DNA from 2 places in the Blautia sp. CGZ-1-C1 genome. Region 1 is predicted to be linked to the other one. Evidence: riboswitches for the same ligand, from Rfam matches in the RefSeq annotation. Region 1 holds a riboswitch; the other holds the start of a gene.

Evidence for each region. A riboswitch is a leader RNA that binds a small molecule or an ion and turns the genes downstream of it on or off. The one in region 1 is predicted to bind ZMP and ZTP.
Region 2: linked by a shared signal. The riboswitch ahead of AC058W_RS11815 (formate--tetrahydrofolate ligase) and the one ahead of AC058W_RS16285 (IMP cyclohydrolase) in region 1 are both predicted to bind ZMP and ZTP.

Annotation. Positions count from the first base shown of each region.
Region 1 covers NZ_JBWLUT010000178.1:24,352-39,573, forward strand. Annotated here, with positions in the region: gene AC058W_RS16245 (carbohydrate ABC transporter permease) at 1-72, opposite strand, end outside; gene AC058W_RS16250 (extracellular solute-binding protein) at 486-1,847, opposite strand; gene AC058W_RS16255 (iron-containing alcohol dehydrogenase) at 2,427-3,611, shown strand; tRNA gene AC058W_RS16260 (tRNA-Phe) at 3,844-3,916, shown strand; gene AC058W_RS16265 (O-acetylhomoserine aminocarboxypropyltransferase/cysteine synthase family protein) at 4,139-5,422, shown strand; gene AC058W_RS16270 (3D domain-containing protein) at 5,679-6,776, opposite strand; tRNA gene AC058W_RS16275 (tRNA-Gly) at 7,020-7,092, shown strand; gene AC058W_RS16280 (phosphoribosylaminoimidazolecarboxamide formyltransferase) at 7,197-8,381, opposite strand; gene AC058W_RS16285 (IMP cyclohydrolase) at 8,511-9,224, opposite strand; ZMP/ZTP riboswitch at 9,284-9,364, opposite strand; gene AC058W_RS16290 (peptidoglycan recognition protein family protein) at 9,598-10,506, opposite strand; gene guaB (IMP dehydrogenase) at 10,717-12,174, opposite strand; gene AC058W_RS16300 (DUF6106 family protein) at 12,284-12,787, opposite strand; gene AC058W_RS16305 (hypothetical protein) at 12,988-13,605, opposite strand; gene AC058W_RS16310 (fibronectin type III domain-containing protein) at 13,695-14,699, opposite strand; partial or broken gene groEL (chaperonin GroEL) at 15,168-15,222, opposite strand, start outside.
Region 2 covers NZ_JBWLUT010000123.1:867-9,071, forward strand. Annotated here, with positions in the region: gene srtB (class B sortase) at 1-31, opposite strand, end outside; gene AC058W_RS11805 (isopeptide-forming domain-containing fimbrial protein) at 28-4,758, opposite strand; gene AC058W_RS11810 (HAAS signaling domain-containing protein) at 5,141-5,602, opposite strand; ZMP/ZTP riboswitch at 6,030-6,115, shown strand; partial or broken gene AC058W_RS11815 (formate--tetrahydrofolate ligase) at 6,284-7,970, shown strand; partial or broken gene aspA (aspartate ammonia-lyase) at 8,100-8,205, opposite strand, start outside.

The DNA of each region.
Region 1 (15,222 bases):
CAGGAAAAGTGCTGCTGTCTGGCGTGTTTTTCTCTGTCTTAACTGCAACAGAGACATTCCCTTTTCATTCATTTTTTTCTGCCTCCCTTTTATTTATTACTTTTTGTTATTTTCATCTGACCTGAAATATTTACGGACTGCAAAAATCTGTAATCCTGTATATGCCAGAGTATGTTTGAAAAATACTTTCGGAATATGTTCAGATATATTGATATGACTTTTTGATATACTTTCCTGACATGCTGCTTGACATGTTATAAAATCAGATTTCATCACACATCTTACTTATCGTTAATATAAATAAAATGTAGCTCTCCGCTGCCTAAAAAATGTTTGAAACCCAATTTATAATTTAATTGAAATAATTTTTCAAGCACACTCTTTGTGCTTACATATTTTCAAGATAAAGGGATCCGCACTTTTTACTGTGCAGACCCCTTCTGCTATTGCCTTACTCAGGTCAAAATGAACGCCTGCTTTACAAATTATTCAGCATCTTCTGCTGCATCATCTGCTGTTTCTTCTGTTGTATCGTCTGCTGCAGAATCAGATTTTGTGCTTAAGTATTCGTCCATTGCTGCCTGCATTTCTTCCTGTGCTTCCTGAGGAGTCTTTGTCAGACCAAATACTTCCTGAAGTCCATCCAGATGTGCAGATGCAACAGATGTTGGCAGATACTGGTCGTACCACAGCTGAATAGAAGATGCTTCCTGAGCTGCGTCAAAGATTTCTTTTACAACCGGATCTGTGATGTGATCGCCTGCATCTTTTACAGGAACGATCTTGTTGTTGGAATATGTGATATCAGTAACTTCATCTGATAAGTGATCTGCTGCACATTCAAATGCTGCTGCAAGCTTGTCGCCTTCACAGTTGAAGGAAATGAACTGGTCACCTACAGTACCGATCTGGATTGTAGAGTCTGCATCGGAGCCATCAATTGCCGGGAATGGGAACCAGCCGATTTTCTGATAGAACTCTTCGCTGTCAGACTGGAATGTTCCTGTATACCAGGAGCCGCAAAGAAGCATACCTGCTGTTTCCTGATACATTAACTGTTTAGCCTGTCCATCATCTTCACTTAAGGAGTTTACGCCATCCGGGAAGTATCCGTTGTTAACCCACTCCTGAATCTTCTCGCCAGCTTTGATGAAGCAGTCATCTGTAAATTTGCCAGTTCCTGCAACTGCATTCTGGAACGGTTCAAGTCCGCCGTAACGAGCTGCCAGAGACATGAAGTACATAGATCCTGTCCATTTAGATCCATTAGCAAGTGCAAATGGTGTAATTCCGTTCTCTTTTAATGTTGCACAGATATTTTCCAGATCTGCCAATGTCTTTGGTTCTTCCAGACCATATTTATCAAACATTTCTTTGTTATAGAAGATACCTGCCAGAGATACATTCAGATATGGGATTGCATATACATGTCCGTTATAACTTCCCTGTTCAATTGCTGCATCCAGAAGTTTGTCTTTAAGATCAGACTGATCCAGAAGATCATCGATTGGCTGTGCAAATCCGGAATCAATGTATTCATACATTGGACCACCTGACCAGCTTGAGTACATATCAGGACACTCACCTGAGCTCATGGCAATAACCAGTTTCTCTTTGTATGTATCGTTCTGGATGGAAACCTGGTTTACGGTGTAACCTGACTCTGTCTCTTTGTTGAACTTATCTACTGCTGCGGTAACAATATCTTTGTCCGGGCTTTCTACCGCGATATTCCAGTAAGTAATTTCTTTGTCGTCAGCTGCAAATGCAGTTGTCTGAGCTGCCATAGGTACCACCATAGCTGCTGTCATGGCAAGTGCCATAATCTTGTACATTCTTTTCTTCATTTCTTTTTTCCTCCTTTTTTGTTCACTTTGTATATTTAAGTGTATTTATCATAGCATCCCCCTCGCACAATGCCCATAAAATAATCTGTCTAAAATCTATAAATTTCTGTCTTTCCTTTTTTCGCGTGAAGGAAATTATAGATACTGTGCAAAAAATTATAGATATTATAAATTTATACCCATACAAGGATACTGTTATCTCTGCTAAATTTCTCATAATCTTCATTTTCAAGTGCGATGATTCTGTCCAGATATTTTCCGCGTTACTGTTCTACTCTTATTATTTCTTTGACTATTTCCCCATTATCTGTTTTAATTAAGATATAATGATACCAAAGGCAAAGCTTTACCTTTAACATCATGCAAATGAGTCAATCGGATATTCGCAATCCGCTTCCGCTACGTGGCTCTACACCGAATAACTGCCTCGCAGTTTATCAGGAGGGGCTTGTACCCCTCCTGATACAAGCAAGTCCCCACCCACTGCTTATTGCTCTTCGCAATTGAAGCAGGGGACTTACTTGATTCGGTTAAATCCATTATCAATTTTTCTAAATTTCAGGAGGCATAACATACATTATGAGAAATTTCGAATATTATACACCAACCCGTGTCATCTTTGGCAAAGATACCCACCTTCAGGCAGGTTCTCTGCTGAAAGAATATGGGGCAAAAAAAGTGCTGATTCATTTCGGTGGACAGAGTGCTGTCCGTTCCGGACTTATCGATGAGCTGAAAGCCAATCTCGAAGAAGCCGGACTTGAATACGTCACTCTGGGAGGCGTTGTTCCAAATCCTCACCTTTCCAAGGTCCGCGAGGGAATCGAATTATGTAAAAAAGAAAATGTAGACTTTATTCTTGCCGTCGGTGGTGGAAGTGTAATCGACTCCTCCAAAGCCATCGGCTACGGTGTCGCAAATCCAGAAACAGACGTCTGGGATTTCTGTCTGAAAAAAGCAACCCCAACCGCCTGTCTCCCTATCGGTGTAGTCCTTACCATTGCAGCCTCCGGAAGCGAGATGAGCAGTTCCAGTGTCATTACAAATGAAGAAACAAAAGAAAAAAGAGGCTGTGCAAAAACAGATTACTGCAGACCGAAATTCGCCATCCTGAACCCGCGCCTCACCTACACTCTCCCGCAGTATCAAACTGAAAGTGGCTGTGTAGACATCCTTATGCACACCATGGAACGCTATTTCGTAAACATTGAAACCATGGAAATCACTGACAGTATCAGCGAATCCCTGATGCAGACTGTCATTTACAACGCCCGTATCCTCATGAAAGAACCAGACAACTACAGCGCCAGAGCCGAAATCATGTGGGCCGGAAGCCTCTCTCACAACGGCCTCACAGGATGTGGAACCGGCGGTGGTGACTGGGCATGCCACCAGTTGGAACATGAACTCGGCGGAGTCTATGATGTCACTCACGGCGCAGGCCTCGCAGCCATCTGGGGAAGCTGGGCACGCTACGTCTACGAAGTAAACCCGGAACGCTTCGCCCAATTCGCAACAAACGTATTCGATATCCCCTGCGGAACAGATTTCAAAGAAACCGCCCTCGCCGGAATCGAAGCAATGGAAAACTTCTTCCGCTCCGTAGAAATGCCAACCAGCCTCCACGAACTCGGCCTCGACCTGACCGACCAGGAAATCCACGACCTCGCCTTCAAATGCAGCTTCGAAGACACCCGCACCATCGGTGTATTCAAACAACTCAACATGAAAGACATGGAAAAAATTTATCAGATGGCAAGGTAATGCTTCCTTTCCATCTGGCATCAGTCCATTTTAAGGCAGGAAATTTCTACACTTTTCCAATTACCAGCTGCGAAAAATAGATGTTTTCTGACACATCTATTTTTCGCAGCGTCCCTTTTTAAATAGAAACTTTATTATCTCTTTTTTCGCAAAAAGCGAAAATTTTGCTTGCATTCAAACAATCTATATGATATTATAAACCCCGTGATAAACAATAAATCACAAACCAAATGCCCAGATAGCTCAGTTGGTAGAGCAGAGGACTGAAAATCCTCGTGTCGCTGGTTCGATTCCGGCTCTGGGCATTTTTTTATTACATTTTTTACTCACTGCTGGTTAGAAAAAGCCTGGGCATCTTTTTATTACATTTTTTAGATTTTTTATTTCCCTTTTCATATTGTCTTCTACAAATTTCAGAGGTATAATTTTCTAAGACTATCATGAAATTTTGTATCAATATCATCATTTTCCCAATATTAATACAACATTTTATTGAAGCAATTTAACATAAGAAAGGAACCAGACTCATGAGTGACTTTAAACTCGAGACTAAATGTCTCCATTCCGGTTACACTCCATCCAAGGGTGAACCATGCGCACTCCCGGTTTATCAGAGTACCACTTACAAATATGATACCACTGATGAAATGGGACAGCTTTTTGACCTGAAGGCAGAAGGATATTTCTACACCCGTCTTCAGAATCCGACTAACGATGCCGTAGCTGCAAAAATCGCTGATCTGGAGGGTGGTGTTGCCGCAATCCTTACCTCTTCCGGACAGGCTGCTAATTTCTATGCGGTCTTTAATATCTGCGAAGCAGGTGATCATGTCGTAGCTGCTTCCACTATTTACGGAGGAACATTCAATCTTCTTGCCGTTACTTTCAAAAAGCTCGGCATTGACTGCACTTTCGTTGATACAGATGCAAGTGCTGAGGAAATTGCTGCTGCTTTCCGCCCTAACACCAAAGTACTTTTCGCAGAAACAATCGCAAATCCTGCTCTGGTTATTCTGGATATCGAGAAATTCGCAAAGGTTGCTCACGAGCATGAAGTTCCGCTTATCGTAGACAACACCTTCGCTACTCCTGTTAACTGTCGTCCTTTTGAATGGGGTGCAGATATCGTTACTCATTCCACCACCAAATATATGGACGGACATGCTGTACAAGTTGGCGGAGCTATCGTTGACAGCGGCAACTTTGACTGGGATGCTTATGGACATAAATATCATGGTCTGACAGAACCAGATGAATCTTATCATGGCGTAATCTACACGAAACAGTTTGGAAAAAAAGCGTATATCACAAAGGCAACCTCTCAGCTGATGCGTGACCTTGGCTCTATTCCATCTCCGACAAACTGTTTCCTTCTGAACCTTGGACTGGAAACATTGCCACTTCGCGTAGAACGTCACTGCTATAATGCACAGAAAATCGCAGAATTTCTGAATGCCCACGAGAAAGTCTCTCACGTAAACTATGCAGGGCTTCCGGATGACAAATATTATCCACTGGCTCAGAAATACATGAACGGAGGCAGAACCTGCGGTGTTATTTCCTTTGAATTAACAGGTGGCAGAGAAGCAGCCGTCCGTTTTATGGACAGTCTGAAACTTGCTACTATCGCTACTCATGTAGCGGCATCTAAGACTATGATTCTTCATCCGGCAAGCCACACGCATCGTCAGATGAATGATGAACAGCTTGCAGAAGCCGGAGTATCACCGGGAATGATCCGTCTCTCCGTTGGTATCGAAAACGCAGATGATATTATTGCTGACATCGAACAGGCACTTCAGAACGCATAAAATATAGAACTTTCTCGTAACTATAAAGGCACTGAACAGTTACGCTTTCTCTATGAAATCATAAAAAAGTCCAGAAGTAATCCCAAATATGATTTATTTCATTTCATATTTGGATTCTTCTGGATTTTATTATTCTCTCATTTATCAGACTTTAACCGAATCGAGTAAGTCCCCTGCTTCAATTGCAGAGAGCAATAAGCAGTTATTCGGTGTAGAGCCACGTACTGGAAGCGGATTGCAAATATCCGACTGACTTCTACTCCTGAAGCAAATATACATCTGTATAATACACGCCTTTATCTTCACCCTCCTGGTGAGTAGCAACATAAATATCGATACAATTCTGCTTAATTGCACCGCCACAGTCCTCAGCAACATAGACTTGTCCATTGATTACAACTTTGGAACCATATGGAATCTGCGAAGGATCTACAGCAATCGTATGATTTGTTGTAGCTGTTACACCTGATGCTGTAATGCCGTTTGCCCATGGGCCACAACAAATGCTGCATGGACAATAATGTGTAATCTTAAATGTTCCTAATGGCTTCAAAGTTGCCTCTGATGACACTGCCACCGGGGTACCAATCTGTACGCCATTGACAGATTCACCTTTAGATGCAGTCACGCCTTCCACCGCATCGGCAAAAACTCCCTTGCCTTCGCTTTTATGGATGACACCCGCTTCCTGTCCATCTACCTCTGCGATTTTTGTCTCTTCCTCGCTTTCTTTCGTGTCTGTCACATTCTCCAGCACACTGGTTGGTATATAGCCGATTTTTTTCTTTCCCTCATCATTCTTATAGGAAATCTGACTCCATATATCATTGACAGTGGAAAGTCGTTTAACCTCATCCTCCTGAATGATCTCACCTACCACTTCCCCATCCTTCTTACCTGGATAATCCAGAATATCGCTGTCTTTTAATGCTGTAAAAGTTCCTTTCGCGGCCTTTACCTGATCACTGTCATTGATATTCTTTGTCTGCACATAACCGCTGACCCTCTGTTCGCCGTTCTTATTCTTATATTCATAGGTCACCTTACTCCAGCCATTATCACAAACAGCAACACGTTCCACGCTCGTTCCAAGATAAACTTTCTTTAATTTCTTTCCGTCCTTACCAGGATTAGATCTTATATATGTAGACTTGACAGATATCGAAACTATATCTGTCTTGGCAACCGCAGTTACTTTCTCCCCGCTTCCATTGTCAATCTCAAAAGTCTGGGCAGTCTTATTGTCTTGCTTGTAAGCATTAATCGTACCCTCATAATCAAGGATATCCGCTGATACTGTAGTCGGAACTGCAAGCGCAGAACAAAGAGCCAGCATCATCAGTCTTTTTTTCATAAGCAAATTTCATCTCCTTTATTGCTTTACATTCAATTATCATAGCACAGCCCCTGCTCTTTTGCAATTTTCCCATCCAAGACTTCACGAAATATTCAAATTTTATTCCCCGATATGAAGCAGCCATAACTTTTTTCAAAAAATATTCTCAAAATCAATAAAAAGTATTTGACAAATAATATTTTTTATAGTAACATATATCTTGTCGCTGAGGAAAATATCCTAGCAAACAATTTAATAAATGCGATAGTGGCGTAGTTGGTAACGCGCGACCTTGCCAAGGTCGAGACCGCGGGTTCGAGCCCCGTCTATCGCTCTTAAAGCATCAGCATTTGCTGATGCTTTTTTATATTCTTCAGCACGAGACACTGGATGTATTTGACCACATCCAGTGTCTCGTGCGTACCCATACCAGTTTTATTAATGATGGAACAATCTGATTCCAGTAAAGCTCATCACCATTCCATATTTATTACAAGTCTCGATCACAGCATCATCACGCACAGATCCACCCGGCTCAGCAATATACTTCACGCCACTCTTATGAGCACGCTCAATATTATCACTGAATGGGAAGAATGCATCAGATCCAAGTGTAACATCAGTCATCTGATCCAGCCATGCACGTTTCTCTTCCTTTGTAAATACTTCCGGTTTCTCTGTGAAAGTTTTCTCCCACATACCGTCAGCAAGTACATCCATATATTCATCACCGATATAAACATCAATGGCATTGTCACGTTCCGCACGTGAAATTGTATCTTTAAATGGCAGATTCAGCACTTTCGGGCACTGGCGAAGGTACCAGTTGTCCGCCTTCTGGCCTGCAAGTCTTGTACAATGTACACGTGACTGCTGTCCTGCTCCTACACCGATTGCCTGTCCATCTTTTACGAAACATACGGAATTGGACTGTGTATATTTCAGAATGATCAGGGAAATCTTCATATCACGTTTTGCTTCTTCTGTAAGCTCTTTATTCTCTGTCACAATATTGGAAAGCATTGCATCATCGATTTCAAGTTCCTGACGGCCCTGTTCGAAAGTTACACCAAATACTTCTTTGTGTTCCAGCGGAGCCGGTACAAAGTTCTCATCGATCTGGATTACATTATAGTTTCCTTTTTTCTTCTGTTTCAGAATCTCCAGAGCTTCTTCTGTGTATCCAGGTGCGATCACACCATCGGATACCTCTCTCTTGATCAGAAGTGCTGTATCTTTATCACACACATCAGAAAGGGAAATGAAATCACCAAAAGAGGACATTCTGTCAGCACCGCGGGCTCTTGCATAAGCGCATGCTAATGGCGAAAAATTCTTCCAGTCCATATCATTTACCCAGTAAATCTTTGCCAGAGTCTCTGTAAGAGGAAGTCCTACAGCAGCACCTGCGGGAGATACATGTTTAAAAGATGTAGCTGCAGGAAGTCCTGTCGCTTTCTTCAGATTGGATACCAACTGCCAGCCGTTGAATGCATCCAGGAAATTGATATATCCCGGTCTTCCGGAAAGGATCTTTACCGGAAGCTCGGATCCGTCTGCCATATAAATTTTTGCAGGTTTCTGATTCGGGTTACAGCCATATTTTAATTCGAATTCTTTCATTATATAAATCCTCCGTATGAACCAAATAAGTATTTTAAAATTAATTCCTGTAAATAATTTCTAACTGCGAAAGCATCGTCTTATGCCCACAATAATCTATGAGCACTATCTGTACTCAGTAAGTGACTATTATTTATTCTTATTAATGATCTTGCTTTCGTACTTGCCAGTTTCAATATCAATATATCTCACAAACAGAGATACCTTATTATCTTCATTCAGGCTGTTCCAGAGAAGGTTTGCAAATTCATCCATATCATTCGGAACCGCTACCAGTTTTGGCTCTCCCTCGAAGCTTGGAAGTGGATTTCCATCGCATTTATAAGTATGAATAAAATGTCCCTCACCGGCAATCGCATTCTCATATGCAAATGTATAACGGTTGCATGCGTCCGGATTTCCGTTGTTGCTCTTGAGGATTGACATTGCATAACTGAATTTTCCATTCTCTACATGCATAACTCCGGAAATACGAGGTGTATAGTTTGGTCCGTCTGGCTCAAATTCTCTGCTTCTTAAGGACTGTTCAAAAGTAAGCTGATGATCCATTCCCTCATAAACAGTATCTGTCTGATCTCCGTTTGTCACGATTGTTTTGTTTCCCAGTACACGTACAGGTGCATAGATGATCAGACTCGGATCTGTAAGTTTGGATGGATCAAATGCCTGTGTGCGGATTCCTTCTCCATCTTCTACAAATACTCTGTTTCTGCTGTTCTCGCTTCTGCCCATGATGAAATAAGCTGTCACTGCTTTCTTACCGTCTGCAGAACGTCCGATTACGATTCCTCTTCCCGGATAGGAATTCTCTTTCAGTTCTTTTTCCAGTGATAACATTTCCATAATTTTTTCTCCTTTTCATTAAAAATAAGGTCAAAAAAAGCCTGGGAAACCCTTTCTCTCCAGGCTGCCCAGGCGGTCGGCTCATATACACACTGCACTCCCTGTAGGTAATCCTACTTCCGCCAGTCATGCAGGTACTGTTGTGAAAATTCACACGTTGCTATTATAGTACAATACTTTTTTGCGGATTTCAAGGCAAATTTTTTTGTGCGGTACTTATTTTCTGTGTGATTATTATTGTTCACTCATTACTATCCCCATAAGTGTATTGACCACTTGATGCTCTGACATATATAAAAAAATTTCAAAACATACAAGCCAAGTTTCTATTACTATAGTCAATTTGAAATAAATTTTTGTTGCGTTACCGGCATTATCCTTGCAATCCATAATCTACATTGATCTGCGCTGCAATATCCGCTTTCATCTGAAGCCATGCATCCGGATTTTCCACATAATATTTCGGGCAGTCCTTTCCAGTAACATCATAGTGGCGGATCACATTTTCGGATGTGAGCCCAAACCGCACGCATAACCATGCTGTCAGTTTCACTACAGAATCATATGTTGAATCATTGAATTGCCCCGTTTCATCCGGATGGCAGCATTCGATTGAGATTGTATCTATATTGCGCGAATTCGTCGCATAAGACATTTCAGAAGTAGGGATACACTGCACCACCTCTCCGTCCAGTCCCACCACAAAATGGCTGCTTACCTTCGTATCATGGGTATTTGCCAGATTCTCAAAATAGTTCCTGTTTGCAATAGCTGTTGCTCCTGGATTTGCAGTGTAATGAATTGCAATATAGTTTACACTTTCGATAGGAATCTGTGGTCTGGAATACTCATTTGGTGTGAGCAGTTCCACATCAATATAAGGTGCTCCCTCTTTCTGCCACTGCTCTGGTCCACCGGATGAATCGTCTCCTGAGGATGTTTCTGATTGTTCTGTATCAGAAACCATGTCATCCGAATTATGTAAAAAATCCCCAATACTCCATCCATTTTCCCCGGCACGATTCAGCACGATCCATCCAGCTAAAAGCACGATAATAATTAACAGGACAGCTATAAACACTCGCTGATTTCTCTGTTTTATTCTGCTGCTCTTTCCCCTTTTCTTTCTGACAGTTGTTTTTTTCGCCTCATAGAGTGTGGCTGATTTTGCATTTTTTGAAGTTCCTGCTTTTCTCCCCGTCTTCTTTGCGCTCCCTGACTTCGCCGCAGTTTTCGTGCCTTTTTTACTTGATTTCTTAGTTTTGTTTATCTGTTTTTTCATTTTTACCTTCTCTTACAGGATTCTATACCTGCAATAATCGCCTCAGCGATATAATTTCTCTCCGTCATATATGGAGACTTTTTTGTATCTTCTAGTGTACCGACAAGTCGATTTCTTGATACAAAAAACACCCCTGTCAGCATATGCCGGAAGGTATTTGCTTTCCTTCCACCAGCAGCCAACCGGGGCATTTATTATTGTAAATCTTTATTATTTATCATCTACGCTGTAGTTTGGAGCCTCTTTTGTGATATGAATATCATGTGGATGAGATTCCTTAAGAGATGCAGCAGAAATCTTGATAAATCTGCCTGTTGTCTTAAGTTTTTCGATATTCTCAGCACCACAGTATCCCATACCGGAACGGAGACCACCCATAAGCTGGAATACAGTATCCTCAACATGTCCCTTGTAAGCAACACGTCCTTCGACACCTTCCGGAACAAGTTTCTTCGCATTCTCCTGGAAGTAACGGTCTTTACTTCCGTTCTCCATAGCTGCGATAGATCCCATACCACGGTATACTTTGTATTTTCTACCCTGATACAATTCGAATGTTCCCGGGCTCTCATCGCATCCTGCGAACATGCTTCCCATCATGCAGACATTCGCACCGGCTGCGATAGCCTTTGTGATATCTCCAGAATATTTAATACCACCGTCTGCGATAATCGGGATTCCGTATTCTTTTGCCACTTCGTAGCAATCCATAACAGCAGTGATCTGTGGAACGCCAATACCTGCAACGACACGTGTTGTACAGATAGATCCAGGTCCGATACCAACTTTAACTGCATCAACACCAGCCTCAATCAGTGCCTTTGTTGCAGCGCCTGTTGCAACGTTACCTGCGATTACCTGCAGATCCGGATATGCATCTTTGATCTCACGGACAGCCTTAAGTATGTTCTCTGAATGTCCATGAGCGGAGTCGATTACGATTACGTCTACAGATGCTTTTACAAGTGCATCTACACGTGCAAGTACGTTAGCTGTAATTCCTACTGCTGCACCGCAGAGAAGACGTCCCTGATCATCTTTTGCTGCCAGAGGGTATTTAATCTGTTTCTCAATATCTTTAATAGTAATTAAACCTTTTAAATTAAAGTCATCATCTACAATGGGTAATTTCTCTTTACGGGATTTCGCCAGAATCTTCTTGGCTTCTTCCAGTGTGATTCCTTCTTTGGCTGTGATCAGTCCCTCTGAAGTCATGCACTCTTTGATCTTCTTATCGAAATCTGTCTCAAATTTCAGATCACGGTTGGTAATGATTCCTACCAGTTTTCTGCCTTCTGTGATCGGCACACCGGAGATACGGAACTTCGCCATTAACTCATCTGCGTCCTTGAGTGTATGTTCAGGAGATAAATAGAAAGGATCTGTGATAACACCGTTCTCGGAACGTTTTACCTTATCTACCTCTTCAGCCTGAGCTTCAATAGACATATTCTTGTGGATAATACCAATACCACCCTGTCTCGCCATGGCGATTGCCATACGATGCTCGGTTACTGTATCCATTCCTGCACTCATCATAGGAATGTTCAGTTTAACCTTCTTTGTTAAGTACGTTGTAACGTCTACCTGATTCGGAATTACCTTTGAATATGCCGGAACTAACAGAACGTCATCAAAAGTAATACCTTCACCAATGATAGTACCCATTGCATTTCCTCCCTTGCGTATATGAAATTGAATTACTATTGTAATATAAAAAGGAACCATTAACTGGCCCTTTTATTTTCAACAAGTGTAACAAAAATCAGTTTCTATGTCAATCCAAAAAAACTTTGCTCGGTGCTGAATTTTTCATAGCCTGTGCAAGTTTCTCGTCTGGCTCAAGGATGATCTTGCATAATTCTCCGTCCAGTCTTGTGATGATTCCGAAGCGTTTATGCTCTGAATTTCCTGATGAAAAATCCAGTACTTTCATCTTCTGGTTTCCGTTATAATAGTCCATTCTGTGGGAATTTAACGGTGCAGCCAGATCTGCCTCTGATAATTTGAAACTCTTTACTCTCTTTCTTTTTGTTTTCGCCATTACCATATCGATGTCGAAATCGCCGTTGATAAACAGATATTCGTATTCTACGTCTGTTTTAGGAATTACGAAATAACATGCAATTCCAAGTGCTACAGCTGCGATCCATATTAATGGAGTGATAATCAGTCCGGCAATTACTGCGATTGCTGTCAACACAATCAGGCCATACTTTACAAAGCTGTCTTTGATTGTGTGTTCCCGTTTTACCAATAATTCTGAATACAGGTCACTCATCTTCTTTGCTCCTTTTCTTCTGTTTTTCCGGTAGTCTGAATCAAATTTTCAGCAACCCGGATGATTTAACAGGTATTATAGCACAAAAAGGGACTGCCGTCTATGCGGCAGTCCCTTTTTGTCAGTTTAGAAAATCTCAGCACAAAAGATGATATTCCATGGATTTTGACCCGTAGCTGTGAAGCATTGAGCAGGTACACTTATTTCATATTTACTGTTACCACACATTTTGCAACCACACCCGAGCCATCCAGTGCATGAGCTGTAATTACCGCAGTTCCATTTCCCACAGGTGTGAGGTAATGTTTACTGAATTCCGTCGCCCATCCACTGTTTACCAGTACAACAGACTTATCACTCGTGGTCCATCTGCATCCCTTTACTGTGGCATTGGATGGACTGTAGGTTGCTTCTATAACATAATGCTTCTTCTTGTCTGTGATTGTTACGGATGTCTGGCTTAATTTGATTGATTTCACTTTGATCACCTGAGTATTCTGATCATCCGGGATAGAAGGCAGTTCTGAAGTTCCATTGTCATCTTTATAATCTACGGTTACTTTACACTGAGCAGTCAGTCCGGAACCATCCAGCGCATAAGCTGTAACTACTGCTGTTCCATTTCCCACAGCCGTAAGCATTGTACTTGAAGAAGCCAGATAATCATATCCATCTACCGATACTACAGACGGATCACTGCTTACCCATCCAAGCATTTTATAATAAGCTCTGAACGGCAGAACCATAGAATCAAGAAATACCCTATCTCCTTTAGATGTCATGGTGATAGAACGTCGACTTAAGGTTATATCTGTCATCAGTGTCGGATGTACTCCCGGCGGAATCGGAATCGGTGTCGGGACTGCCGGCTGTGCAGGTGTCGGTGTGACCGGTCTTTCTGTTTTACTCAGAATTCTTTACTTCCCACTTTATAGTTCAGAGGTTCGCTGTAATGCTTAAGTATGTTATCCTCTTTATCTATAAACCATCGATATTTAAAATTCACAGATTTAGCATACCAGTAATAATTCTCATATAAATAATCATGTTTTTCCGACATCTGCGGGTCCCAGAAATAACCGCTCATTCGCTTTGATTTATAACCTGAACCGGTCTTCTCACAAGTATAAAGCTGACAGATTTTCCGGGTATAGGTCTTATCTCCTTCCTCCCAAGGGCAGTCAGAGCCTACGATCAATTCCGGAATTGAGTCATTATTCATGTCAAAAACAAAATACTCAAGATTCACTGTGCCGTACGGCATTGGCTCGATCATACCTATCTTATCCCCTGCTTTAACTGCACGCAGAACATCGACATATGCATCTCTGACCGTTGGAAAAGTAAATTGGGGAGAATCAAGAACTGCAAGCAGGATATTTGAACGATTTCCCGTTGTTTTGGTCTTGCTGTCGTATCCACATACAGCATAATAATTGGCCCATCCACGAACTGGTGTTGTATCTTTATATTTCAGTGTATTTGATTTTACCCTGGCGATCCTTTTCCATGAGCTTCTGTAGGTTCTTCGATAAATCTCATAAGCGTCACAGCCACCTGCTTTACTCCATGACAGATTTACTGAAATCTTATCAGAATTAACCTCCGCTTTATTAAGCTTCACCGTTTCCGGTAAAATCTGTATCATAATTCCTCTTTTATTATACGCACCATACTTTTTGGAGGCAGAATTATAAGCTTTTACTGTATAAGCATATGATCTGCCTGTCGTAAGCGGATATTTGGCAGAAGCTTTGTGCGTGTAGCTGGTAGTTCCAGCTTTCACAGATGCCAGTTTCGTCCACTTTCCGGCCTTTTTCTCTTTGTAATAGATATGATAATCCGTCGCATTATCTGCCTTTTTCCAGGTAAGCTTTACCTGTCCAAAGGCCGGGGTTGAAATATCCTGCATTGTGGCCCTGCCAGGAACATCTGTAGCCGCAAATGTACTGGCTGGTTTTGCAAACAAAAAACAAAATGTGAGCAACATTAACACTGTTATAAAAACAGTTACATGGGATTTTTTTATGCAATCCTTCTTCATTCTTTCACACATCCTTTCTTCCTTGCTGTCGGTTGCTGCAATAAGTTCCGCTAGATTTTTCCTGCTCTTTTTTCAACTTTACCTCCTCCCTTTTTCAGTTATATTATATGGTGTAATTTTATCACAATAAAATAGTGTAAATCAATAAAGTACGACTACTATTTGTCAAAACTATCTTCTCTTTGTTACCACTCACACAAAAAGGCGTTTCATGAATCTTTCAATTCACGAAACGCCTTTTTAGTCAATCGGATATTCGCAATCCGCTTTTGCTACTTGCTCATAACCAAATAACTGCTTCGCAGTTTGGTTAAATAATCAATTTTTGTCTATTGATTACATCATTCCCATTCCCGGGTTAGCAGCCGGTGCCGGATCGTCTTCTTTGATG
Region 2 (8,205 bases), on a different contig from region 1:
TACTTATCGCAAACGTTTTAAGCTTTCTCATTTCCGTCCGGTACCTTTAAAATTTTTTTTACCGGAAGTCGTTTTTCTGTAAATCATTACGCCTCCCGCCAGCAAGCCAAGACCAAGAAGTCCGACAAGTGTCATTACCTTAAACGGTCTGGTGTCTCCAGTCTTAGAACTTCCTGCCACAGAACCACCCTGATAACTTCCATATCCGCTGGAATATCCTCCTGAGTTTCCATAACTGCTGTTTCCGGTATTTCCATTGCTACTTCCACTGTTATTACCATTATTATAAGCCGATGACGGTGTCTTTGTCGGAGTCGGAGTCAGCTTCGGACAGGTTCCCGGCGCAGATGGTGTTGGTGTAGCTTTCGGTATGTCTGTTGGTTCTGGCGCTTTTGTTGGTTTTGGCGGTTCAGTCGGTTTTGGTGTCTCAGTCGGTTTCGGCGTTTCAGTCGGTTTCGGTGTCTCAGTCGGCTTTGGTGTTTCAGTCGGTTTCGGTGCTGTTTTTACATATACTTCCTGCTGTGCAGAGGTTTCCGGTGAGATATCGCCTCTTGCCTTCGCTGTATTTACAACTTTTTCAGCCTCTGCACTCTCTGTCTCAAATACAACTTCATAGCAGACTTCAATCTTATCCATATCCGACAATGTCGCACCTGTATTGATTACAAATCCCGTTTCCGTTACCTCTGTCTTAATATCTTTCAGCTCTATGCCGTTTTTCTTTACAAAAATACTGTCTTTTACAATTGCTGTTCCCTTTGTTTCCAGCGCATCTTCAATAACAATATTCTGATCCGTAACATCCTCACGCAGCTGTCTTACTGTCAGCTTATAATATCCTTTTTCACCAGATACATATTCTTTCTTATCTGATTCTTTGACAATCTCCAGAACAGGACTATGTACCTCTGTTTCCGCTTCACCTGTTGCCGGTATTTTTTCATTGCTGTCCGCAACTGCAGTATTATGTACTTTCTGTCCTGCTAATGCGGCATCAATTACTGCTGCCCGATATTCCACAATCATAGTTTTCTGCTGCCGGCAGTCCAGCGGGTTATACATTACCTGCTCAAAAAGTCCGCCTCTGTCATTATCACAAATACTGTATCTCGCATCTTTGATCAATGCTTTTCCCGTTGATAGCAGGAATGTATTATCATCATTGATCTGCACATCTGCATCTGTCACATTTCCATTCTCATCCATCAGAACCACAGAATCCTTTAAAAGGCGGACTCCCTGTGTGTCGATCACATCATGCAACGTAACATTACGCGCTACGCAGCCAGTCTGTTCCTGTGTCAGCGCAATACGGTATGTAATGATATCTCCATATTTATAGAATGGTTTGTCAGTTATTTTCTCTACTTTTAATACAGGTGAATTTACCCAGATCTTTGAAGTATCTTTTACTGTCTGTGCATTATCTGCATATGCCTGTGCTGTGTTTACGATTTCCTGTCCGTTCACACTTTCCTTTGCAGTACAACGGAAATTAACAGTAACAGGTGTCTGGTATGGAAGATCTGAAATTGTCACTATCCAGCCGGTTCCCTGACGTGTAACCTGGCAATTTACAGGTTTTTCCACAGTTTCTTTGTAATTTTCCGGATTAAGTTCATTTCCGGCATCATCAGTTCCTGCTACCGGATTCTGGATAGCTGCCGGTACACCAGTTACCGTAACAGCTCCCTCTTCTTCATCCAGCGCCAGTCCTTCAGGCAGAGAAAGATCACTAATCACAAGATTTCGTGCAATCGATCCTTTCTGAAGATTGTTTACTGTAACCTGATAATTTACCTGTTCTCCAATACGGAATTCATTTTCTGCACGTCCGTCACCAACGGCCAGATACGGATTCTGGAAACTTTTATCAATAGAAAGTACCGCCGTATTTACATATACCTCCGCATCATCCTGTGCTGCCGGTGCATTCTGTGCCTGTACATTTGCAACATTAATACTCTCTGCACCGTTTGCATCTTCAGTAACTGTACAGAGGAAAGAAATCATAACCGGAACATTTGCAGGAAGATCTGAAATATTCATTCTCCATCCGGCTCCTTCCTGAACAAATTCATAGCTGACCGGTTTCTCTGATGTCTCATTATAAAATTCCGGGTTCAGCTGGTTTGGAATATCCGGTGTTCCCGCAACATGCTGTGTAATGCTCTGTGGAATGCCACTGACAGATACATTATCTGCTGATTCCAGTGCAAGTCCTGCCGGCATCTCTGTATCCCAGATAGTCACCTTTCTGGCTACTGTGCCTTCTTTTTTATTTTCGACCACTACATTATACTGTACCAGCTCTCCTACCTGCCATTCATAATGATCTGCATTTTTCTCAATCCAGAATTCTCCGGAATTTACATAAACTTCGGCATCATCTGATTTCTCTTCAGCGTTGGAGGCTTTTGCCGTTGCGGCATTTACACTTTCATGGCCATTAGCATCTTCTTGTGCAACACAATGGAAAATAATCGTAACTGGCTGACTGTATGGCAGATATGAACAATAAAAAGCAAAACCATTTGCATCTGCATCCATACGGGATTCCACAGTTCTTGCTTCATATGCCTGTCCGGTCTTCTTATCCGGTACAGGATAATTTATCTGCTGCTGAACGCCCAGCACTTCCACACTTTGAGCCCCATCAGCAAGAATCAGTCCCTGTGGCAGACCGATATCTGTAATGTTCACATCTTTTGCAATGGTTCCGGCAGTCACATTATTTACCACGATCCGGTAAGCAATCTGCTCTCCCGCCTGCCATTCATACCTGTCTGCTGTTTTATCAATCTCCAGATGCGGACTGTTCATCCATACCTCTGCCATGTCCTTGCGGGATTCCTGTTCTCCGGTTTCAGGATTAAGCAGATTATCTGCTGTCGCAGCAACAATATTTTCCCACTCCTGACCATTGGAATCCTCCAGCGCCTGGCATTTAAAGCGAATGGTAATCATCTCTCCATATCTTAAAGACGGGCATTCTGCTTTCCAGCCATTGTCTCCCTGTCTGGTGAGCGTACAGCTTTCTGCGCCGTCACTTGTCTGCACTGTATACTGTCCTTCCAGGAGCTGCAGACATGCCGGAATTTCATCCGTAATGACTACATTGACCGCGCGTACATCCGGCTTTGTCTGAGAAACTGAAACTTCATAGTCTACGGTGTCTCCTGTCTTCCATTCATATTGGGATGTATTCTTGACTACTTCAAGTTCCGGAGAAATCACACTCTTTACCCACACTGTTTCTGTATCCATGGTATCTCCGCTTCCATTTGTACGTTCATAGCTCATAGAAGCATGATTCGGGATAAGGATCGTATATCCATCCTCTGCAAGGTATTTTGAAATATTTATTTCTGATTCTGGTTTCCGACGTACTTTCAGAGTAAATGTATAATTCTGATTATCTGTAAAAGTCTCCTCCTGAAGACTTTCCGGTTTCGCACTGCAGGTTATCTTCTGTCCCTCAATATTAATATCAAACTGATCCGTTACTACCTGTCCTATATCATTTGTAATGCTCACTTTAGAAGTATCTTCGATAGAAAGGCAATCCTCAAGTACATCCTCCACTACAAATGATTTCAGTTTATTTGGTGTTACTTCTGCCTGAATCATATACTGGAATTCCTGTCCCTGTCTGACAGTAAAAGGCTGATCTTTTGTTGCCACACTCGCCTGTTCCCAACTGCAATTACTCTCTCCGACACGTTTCTCCGGGGCTTTTTTCATCTCAACATTGCCAAAACAATAAGACGTAAAATCGAAATATGCATATGCCTTGCAATATTTCTGTCCTTTAAAGGTCGGACAATAAGTGTTTCCTGACGGATCCAGATATTTATTTCTTATGTTTTCTGCCCATTTCTCCTGAGATCCCGCCTTCTTAATTCCATCTTCTCGGGTCTTATCCCACTTGTCCAGTCTAAGCTGATGACAGAATTCTACTGTAAAATTATCTGTATTGTAAAAAAGATTCAGCCAGCCTCTCGGATCATCCGGTTCTATGGCACCAATCGGAGAGGTTACCGTATTTCCTTCTACTGTCAGATAATCATTCTCTTTCAGAACATACGCACTGTCCAGTCCGCAATCCGCAGGAATTCTTACGCCTTGCCCCGCATCAATATCACGAATCGTACCATGCCCACTGATTGGCAAAGCCTCATCCGTTCCATGCTTAAGAAACTGGAACTTAACTTTCGCATACCCTACAGAATAAATAAATACGCCAATGCTGTTTTTGGAAAATCCGACCAGCGGATAGGATTCATTATCTTTCCACGCAAAAGTAGCCCCTTCTTTATTCTGAACAATCGTTTCCACAGTATTCAGTTCATAACGTCGTTCGGCATTCTCTACTCCCATAAGGATAAGACGGACATCTACAATATTTCCGTTTCCATCTTTACCTACATTGTTATAACGCATTCCCGCACTTCCAGCCTTATAATCCGGATACACTCTGACACACTCCGTATCACGTTCGCTTTTCCCATTGTCCGAAAAAGCCTCTCTGTCCAGGTTATCACACCCAAAGGATTCATACGTGGTAATTCCGGGCTGAAATTTCATATCAAAGCGATAACTATAGTCTACCGTCTTATCATTGTCCCAGGTTTCTATGGACAATGAAGCCGCCTGTGTTACGCAGGCAGGTAAAAGCCCCAGAACTGCCTGTACGATAAAAAGCAATGCAAGCAGCAAAGCTCCCAGGCGTTCTCTCAGTTTTAAATTGTGTTTCATTTTCTGTCTCCTTTCCAAAATAAAAAATGACGCCGGGACAAAATATTTCGCCCCTGATTTGAATGAATGTGGGATTTTTCCCTGCACCTGGCAGGATTAGAGAATAGAAATCAACTACGTGATTTAATAAGTTTTCAGAAATTTTATATGTAATTTTTTCTTTAAAGTCAGTCAGATAAATTATCTTCTTGTTATAGACTCGATTTAAACAATCAGATATTCGCAATTGAAACAGGGGACTTACTTGATTCGGTTAAAACAGGGGATTTCTTTGATTCGATTAAGTATTGGAAATATGAGAGATCAGTACAAGGCATCTTTATCAGAGCCCTGTACCGACTTTTTTTGAAAAATATTGCTGTCTCTGTGATAAGCGACATTTTTACTGGTTATTACGTTTCTTTAACCAGGAAAGAAAATAAAGAATAATTGCCAGAATAATAAAGAATGGAAGAACTGCTCCAATTAACAGCACAAGGAGAATAATAGCAACAGCCGCGGCTACAATAACGATTGCCTTGCCATGCCAGGTAGAAAGATCTAATACCTTCTTCCATTTCTTCTCCGGCTGCGGAGGCGGATCCATTTTACTTCCATAGCTGCTTCCATACGAAGAATATTCTCCATAATCTTCCTGTGCACTTCCATCATCTGTGTCAATCAGTGTTTTGGCTATCAGACGCGGATCTCCCAGTTCTTCAAGAACTTCTCTCTCCGGGCGTCCGCCACGTACCTGAGACTGTATATAATCTTCATAATATCTTACATGTGCCGCAGCCTTGCCTTCCTGCATATTTCCGGCAAACTGTCCTCTGAGGATGTCCAAAAATTCTTTTCTATCCATATCTGCATCTCCGTTTATCAATGATATCGATATGATTGATCACCCACATCAGGTGATACCGTGTATTTATTCTACCATACTTTCAGTGGATGACAACTAATATAATCATAAAATTTTTATGAAATACTTATAAACTCATTGCTCTTCGCAATTGAAGCAGGGGACTTGCTTGATTCTCTTATATTTTTTCACTTCTGAACTCCTGTTTCAAAATCCTTTATTTTTCCCAGATTTAATCTTTTCTTGTCTTTTTTTTAACATTCCAGAGTCACACAGATGAAAATCTCTTTCAGCAATCTGCTTTTCTCTCATTATTTATTATCAAAATTGCACAATTCATATCCAGATTTTCAATTTTTTTTGACGATTCAGAAAAATTTTCTTGACATTTTTTTCTCAAAATGCTATATTGTATTCATCAATTAAAGGAACCTTCGAGTACTGACGGAAAATGTGGAATACAAACCACGGGGAGTCGGAGGTTTGTGAAAGCCGACCGTCTGGGCAGTATTTGAAGATTTCAGATACTGGCCTTTTTTTATCCCGTAAAAACAGCTTAACAGTTGTTTTTACCTGTAAAACAGACAGTCTGTCCGACACTTCCTTTAATGAAATAAGTTACTGGTCAGAACAGTAACATAAGTTTTTCATGTTATGCGGAGACGAAAGGAGAAAAACATTATGGGATTCAAATCAGACATCGAAATTGCACAGGAGTGCGAAATGCTTCCAATCACTCAGATTGCAGAGAAGGCAGGTATTGATGACAAATATCTGGAACAGTACGGAAAATATAAAGCAAAAATTGATTACAATCTTCTGAAAGAAAGCGACAAGAAAGATGGAAAATTAATCCTTGTTACAGCAATCAACCCAACTCCTGCAGGTGAAGGTAAAACTACTACTACTGTAGGTCTTGCAGATGGTATGCAGAGACTCGGCAAGAGCGTTATGGTAGCTCTTCGTGAGCCATCTTTAGGACCGGTATTCGGTGTTAAAGGCGGTGCAGCAGGCGGCGGATACGCACAGGTTGTTCCGATGGAAGACATCAACCTTCACTTCACAGGTGACTTCCATGCAATCGGCGCAGCTAACAACTTACTTGCAGCCATGATCGACAACCATATCTTCCAGGGCAATGCATTAAACATTGACCCACGTAAGATCACATGGAGAAGATGTGTAGATATGAACGACCGTCAGCTTCGTAACGTAGTAGATGGTCTTGGCGGAAAGACAAACGGTATGCCTCGTGAAGATGGATACGACATCACAGTTGCATCTGAAATCATGGCAGTTCTCTGTCTTGCAAGCGACATCAAAGACCTGAAAGAAAGATTATCCAAGATCATCATCGGTTATACATACGGTAAAGTTTCCGAGCAGAAGCCGGTAACAGCCGGTGACCTTCACGCAGAAGGTGCTATGACAGCTCTGTTAAAAGATGCCCTGAAACCAAACCTTGTACAGACTCTGGAACACGTTCCTGCAATCGTACATGGCGGACCATTCGCTAACATCGCTCACGGATGTAACTCCGTAACAGCTACAAAGATGGCTATGAAACTTGCTGATTATGCAATCACAGAAGCTGGTTTCGGTGCTGACCTTGGCGCAGAGAAATTCCTCGATATCAAGTGTCGTATGGCTGGCTTAAAACCAAGCGCAGTTGTAATCGTAGCTACTGTACGTGCCCTGAAATACAACGGCGGCGTTGCAAAAGCTGACCTCAACAACGAGAACCTGGAAGCTCTTGAGAAGGGTATCCCGAACCTGTCTGAAACACGTTTCCAACATCAAGAACGTATACAAACTTCCATGTGTTGTTGCTATCAACGCATTCCCTACAGATACAAAAGCAGAGCTCGACTTCGTAGAAGCTAAATGCAAAGAACTGGGGGTTAACGTTGCTCTTTCTGAAGTATGGGCAAAAGGCGGCGAAGGCGGAATCAAACTTGCAGAAGAAGTTATCCGTCTTGTAGAAGAACCAAACGACTTCTCCTATGCATATGAACTGGAAGGTTCTATCGAAGACAAGCTGAACCAGATCGTTCAGAAAGTTTATGGAGGTAAGAAAGTAGTTCTGACAGCTAACGCTCAGAAACAGGCTAAACAGTTAGAAGCTCTTGGCTTCGGCAACTGCCCGATCTGTGTAGCTAAGACACAGTACAGCTTAACAGATGACCAGACTAAACTGGGTGCTCCTACAGACTTCGAAGTTACAGTACGTAACCTGAAGATTTCCGCTGGTGCAGGATTCATCGTAGCTCTTACAGGTGAGATTATGACAATGCCAGGTCTTCCTAAAGTTCCGGCTGCTGAGAGAATCGACGTAGACGAGACAGGTAAGATTACAGGTCTGTTCTAATCCAGTTGAAATCAAACGGATAAAATCATCCGTATTCAATCGAATAATTCAAAAATATAAAAATCATATTTATATATGATATGTGTCCAGACGATTTTACAGGCGGGAAGATTTTCCCGCCTGTTTTTTTTATTTTTTTATAAGATAATCTTTTCCGGAAATACCAGGTTCCGTCATATGGATCGGATCCAGAATACGATTAAGTTCATCCTCGTCCATAAGCTTTTCTTTCAGA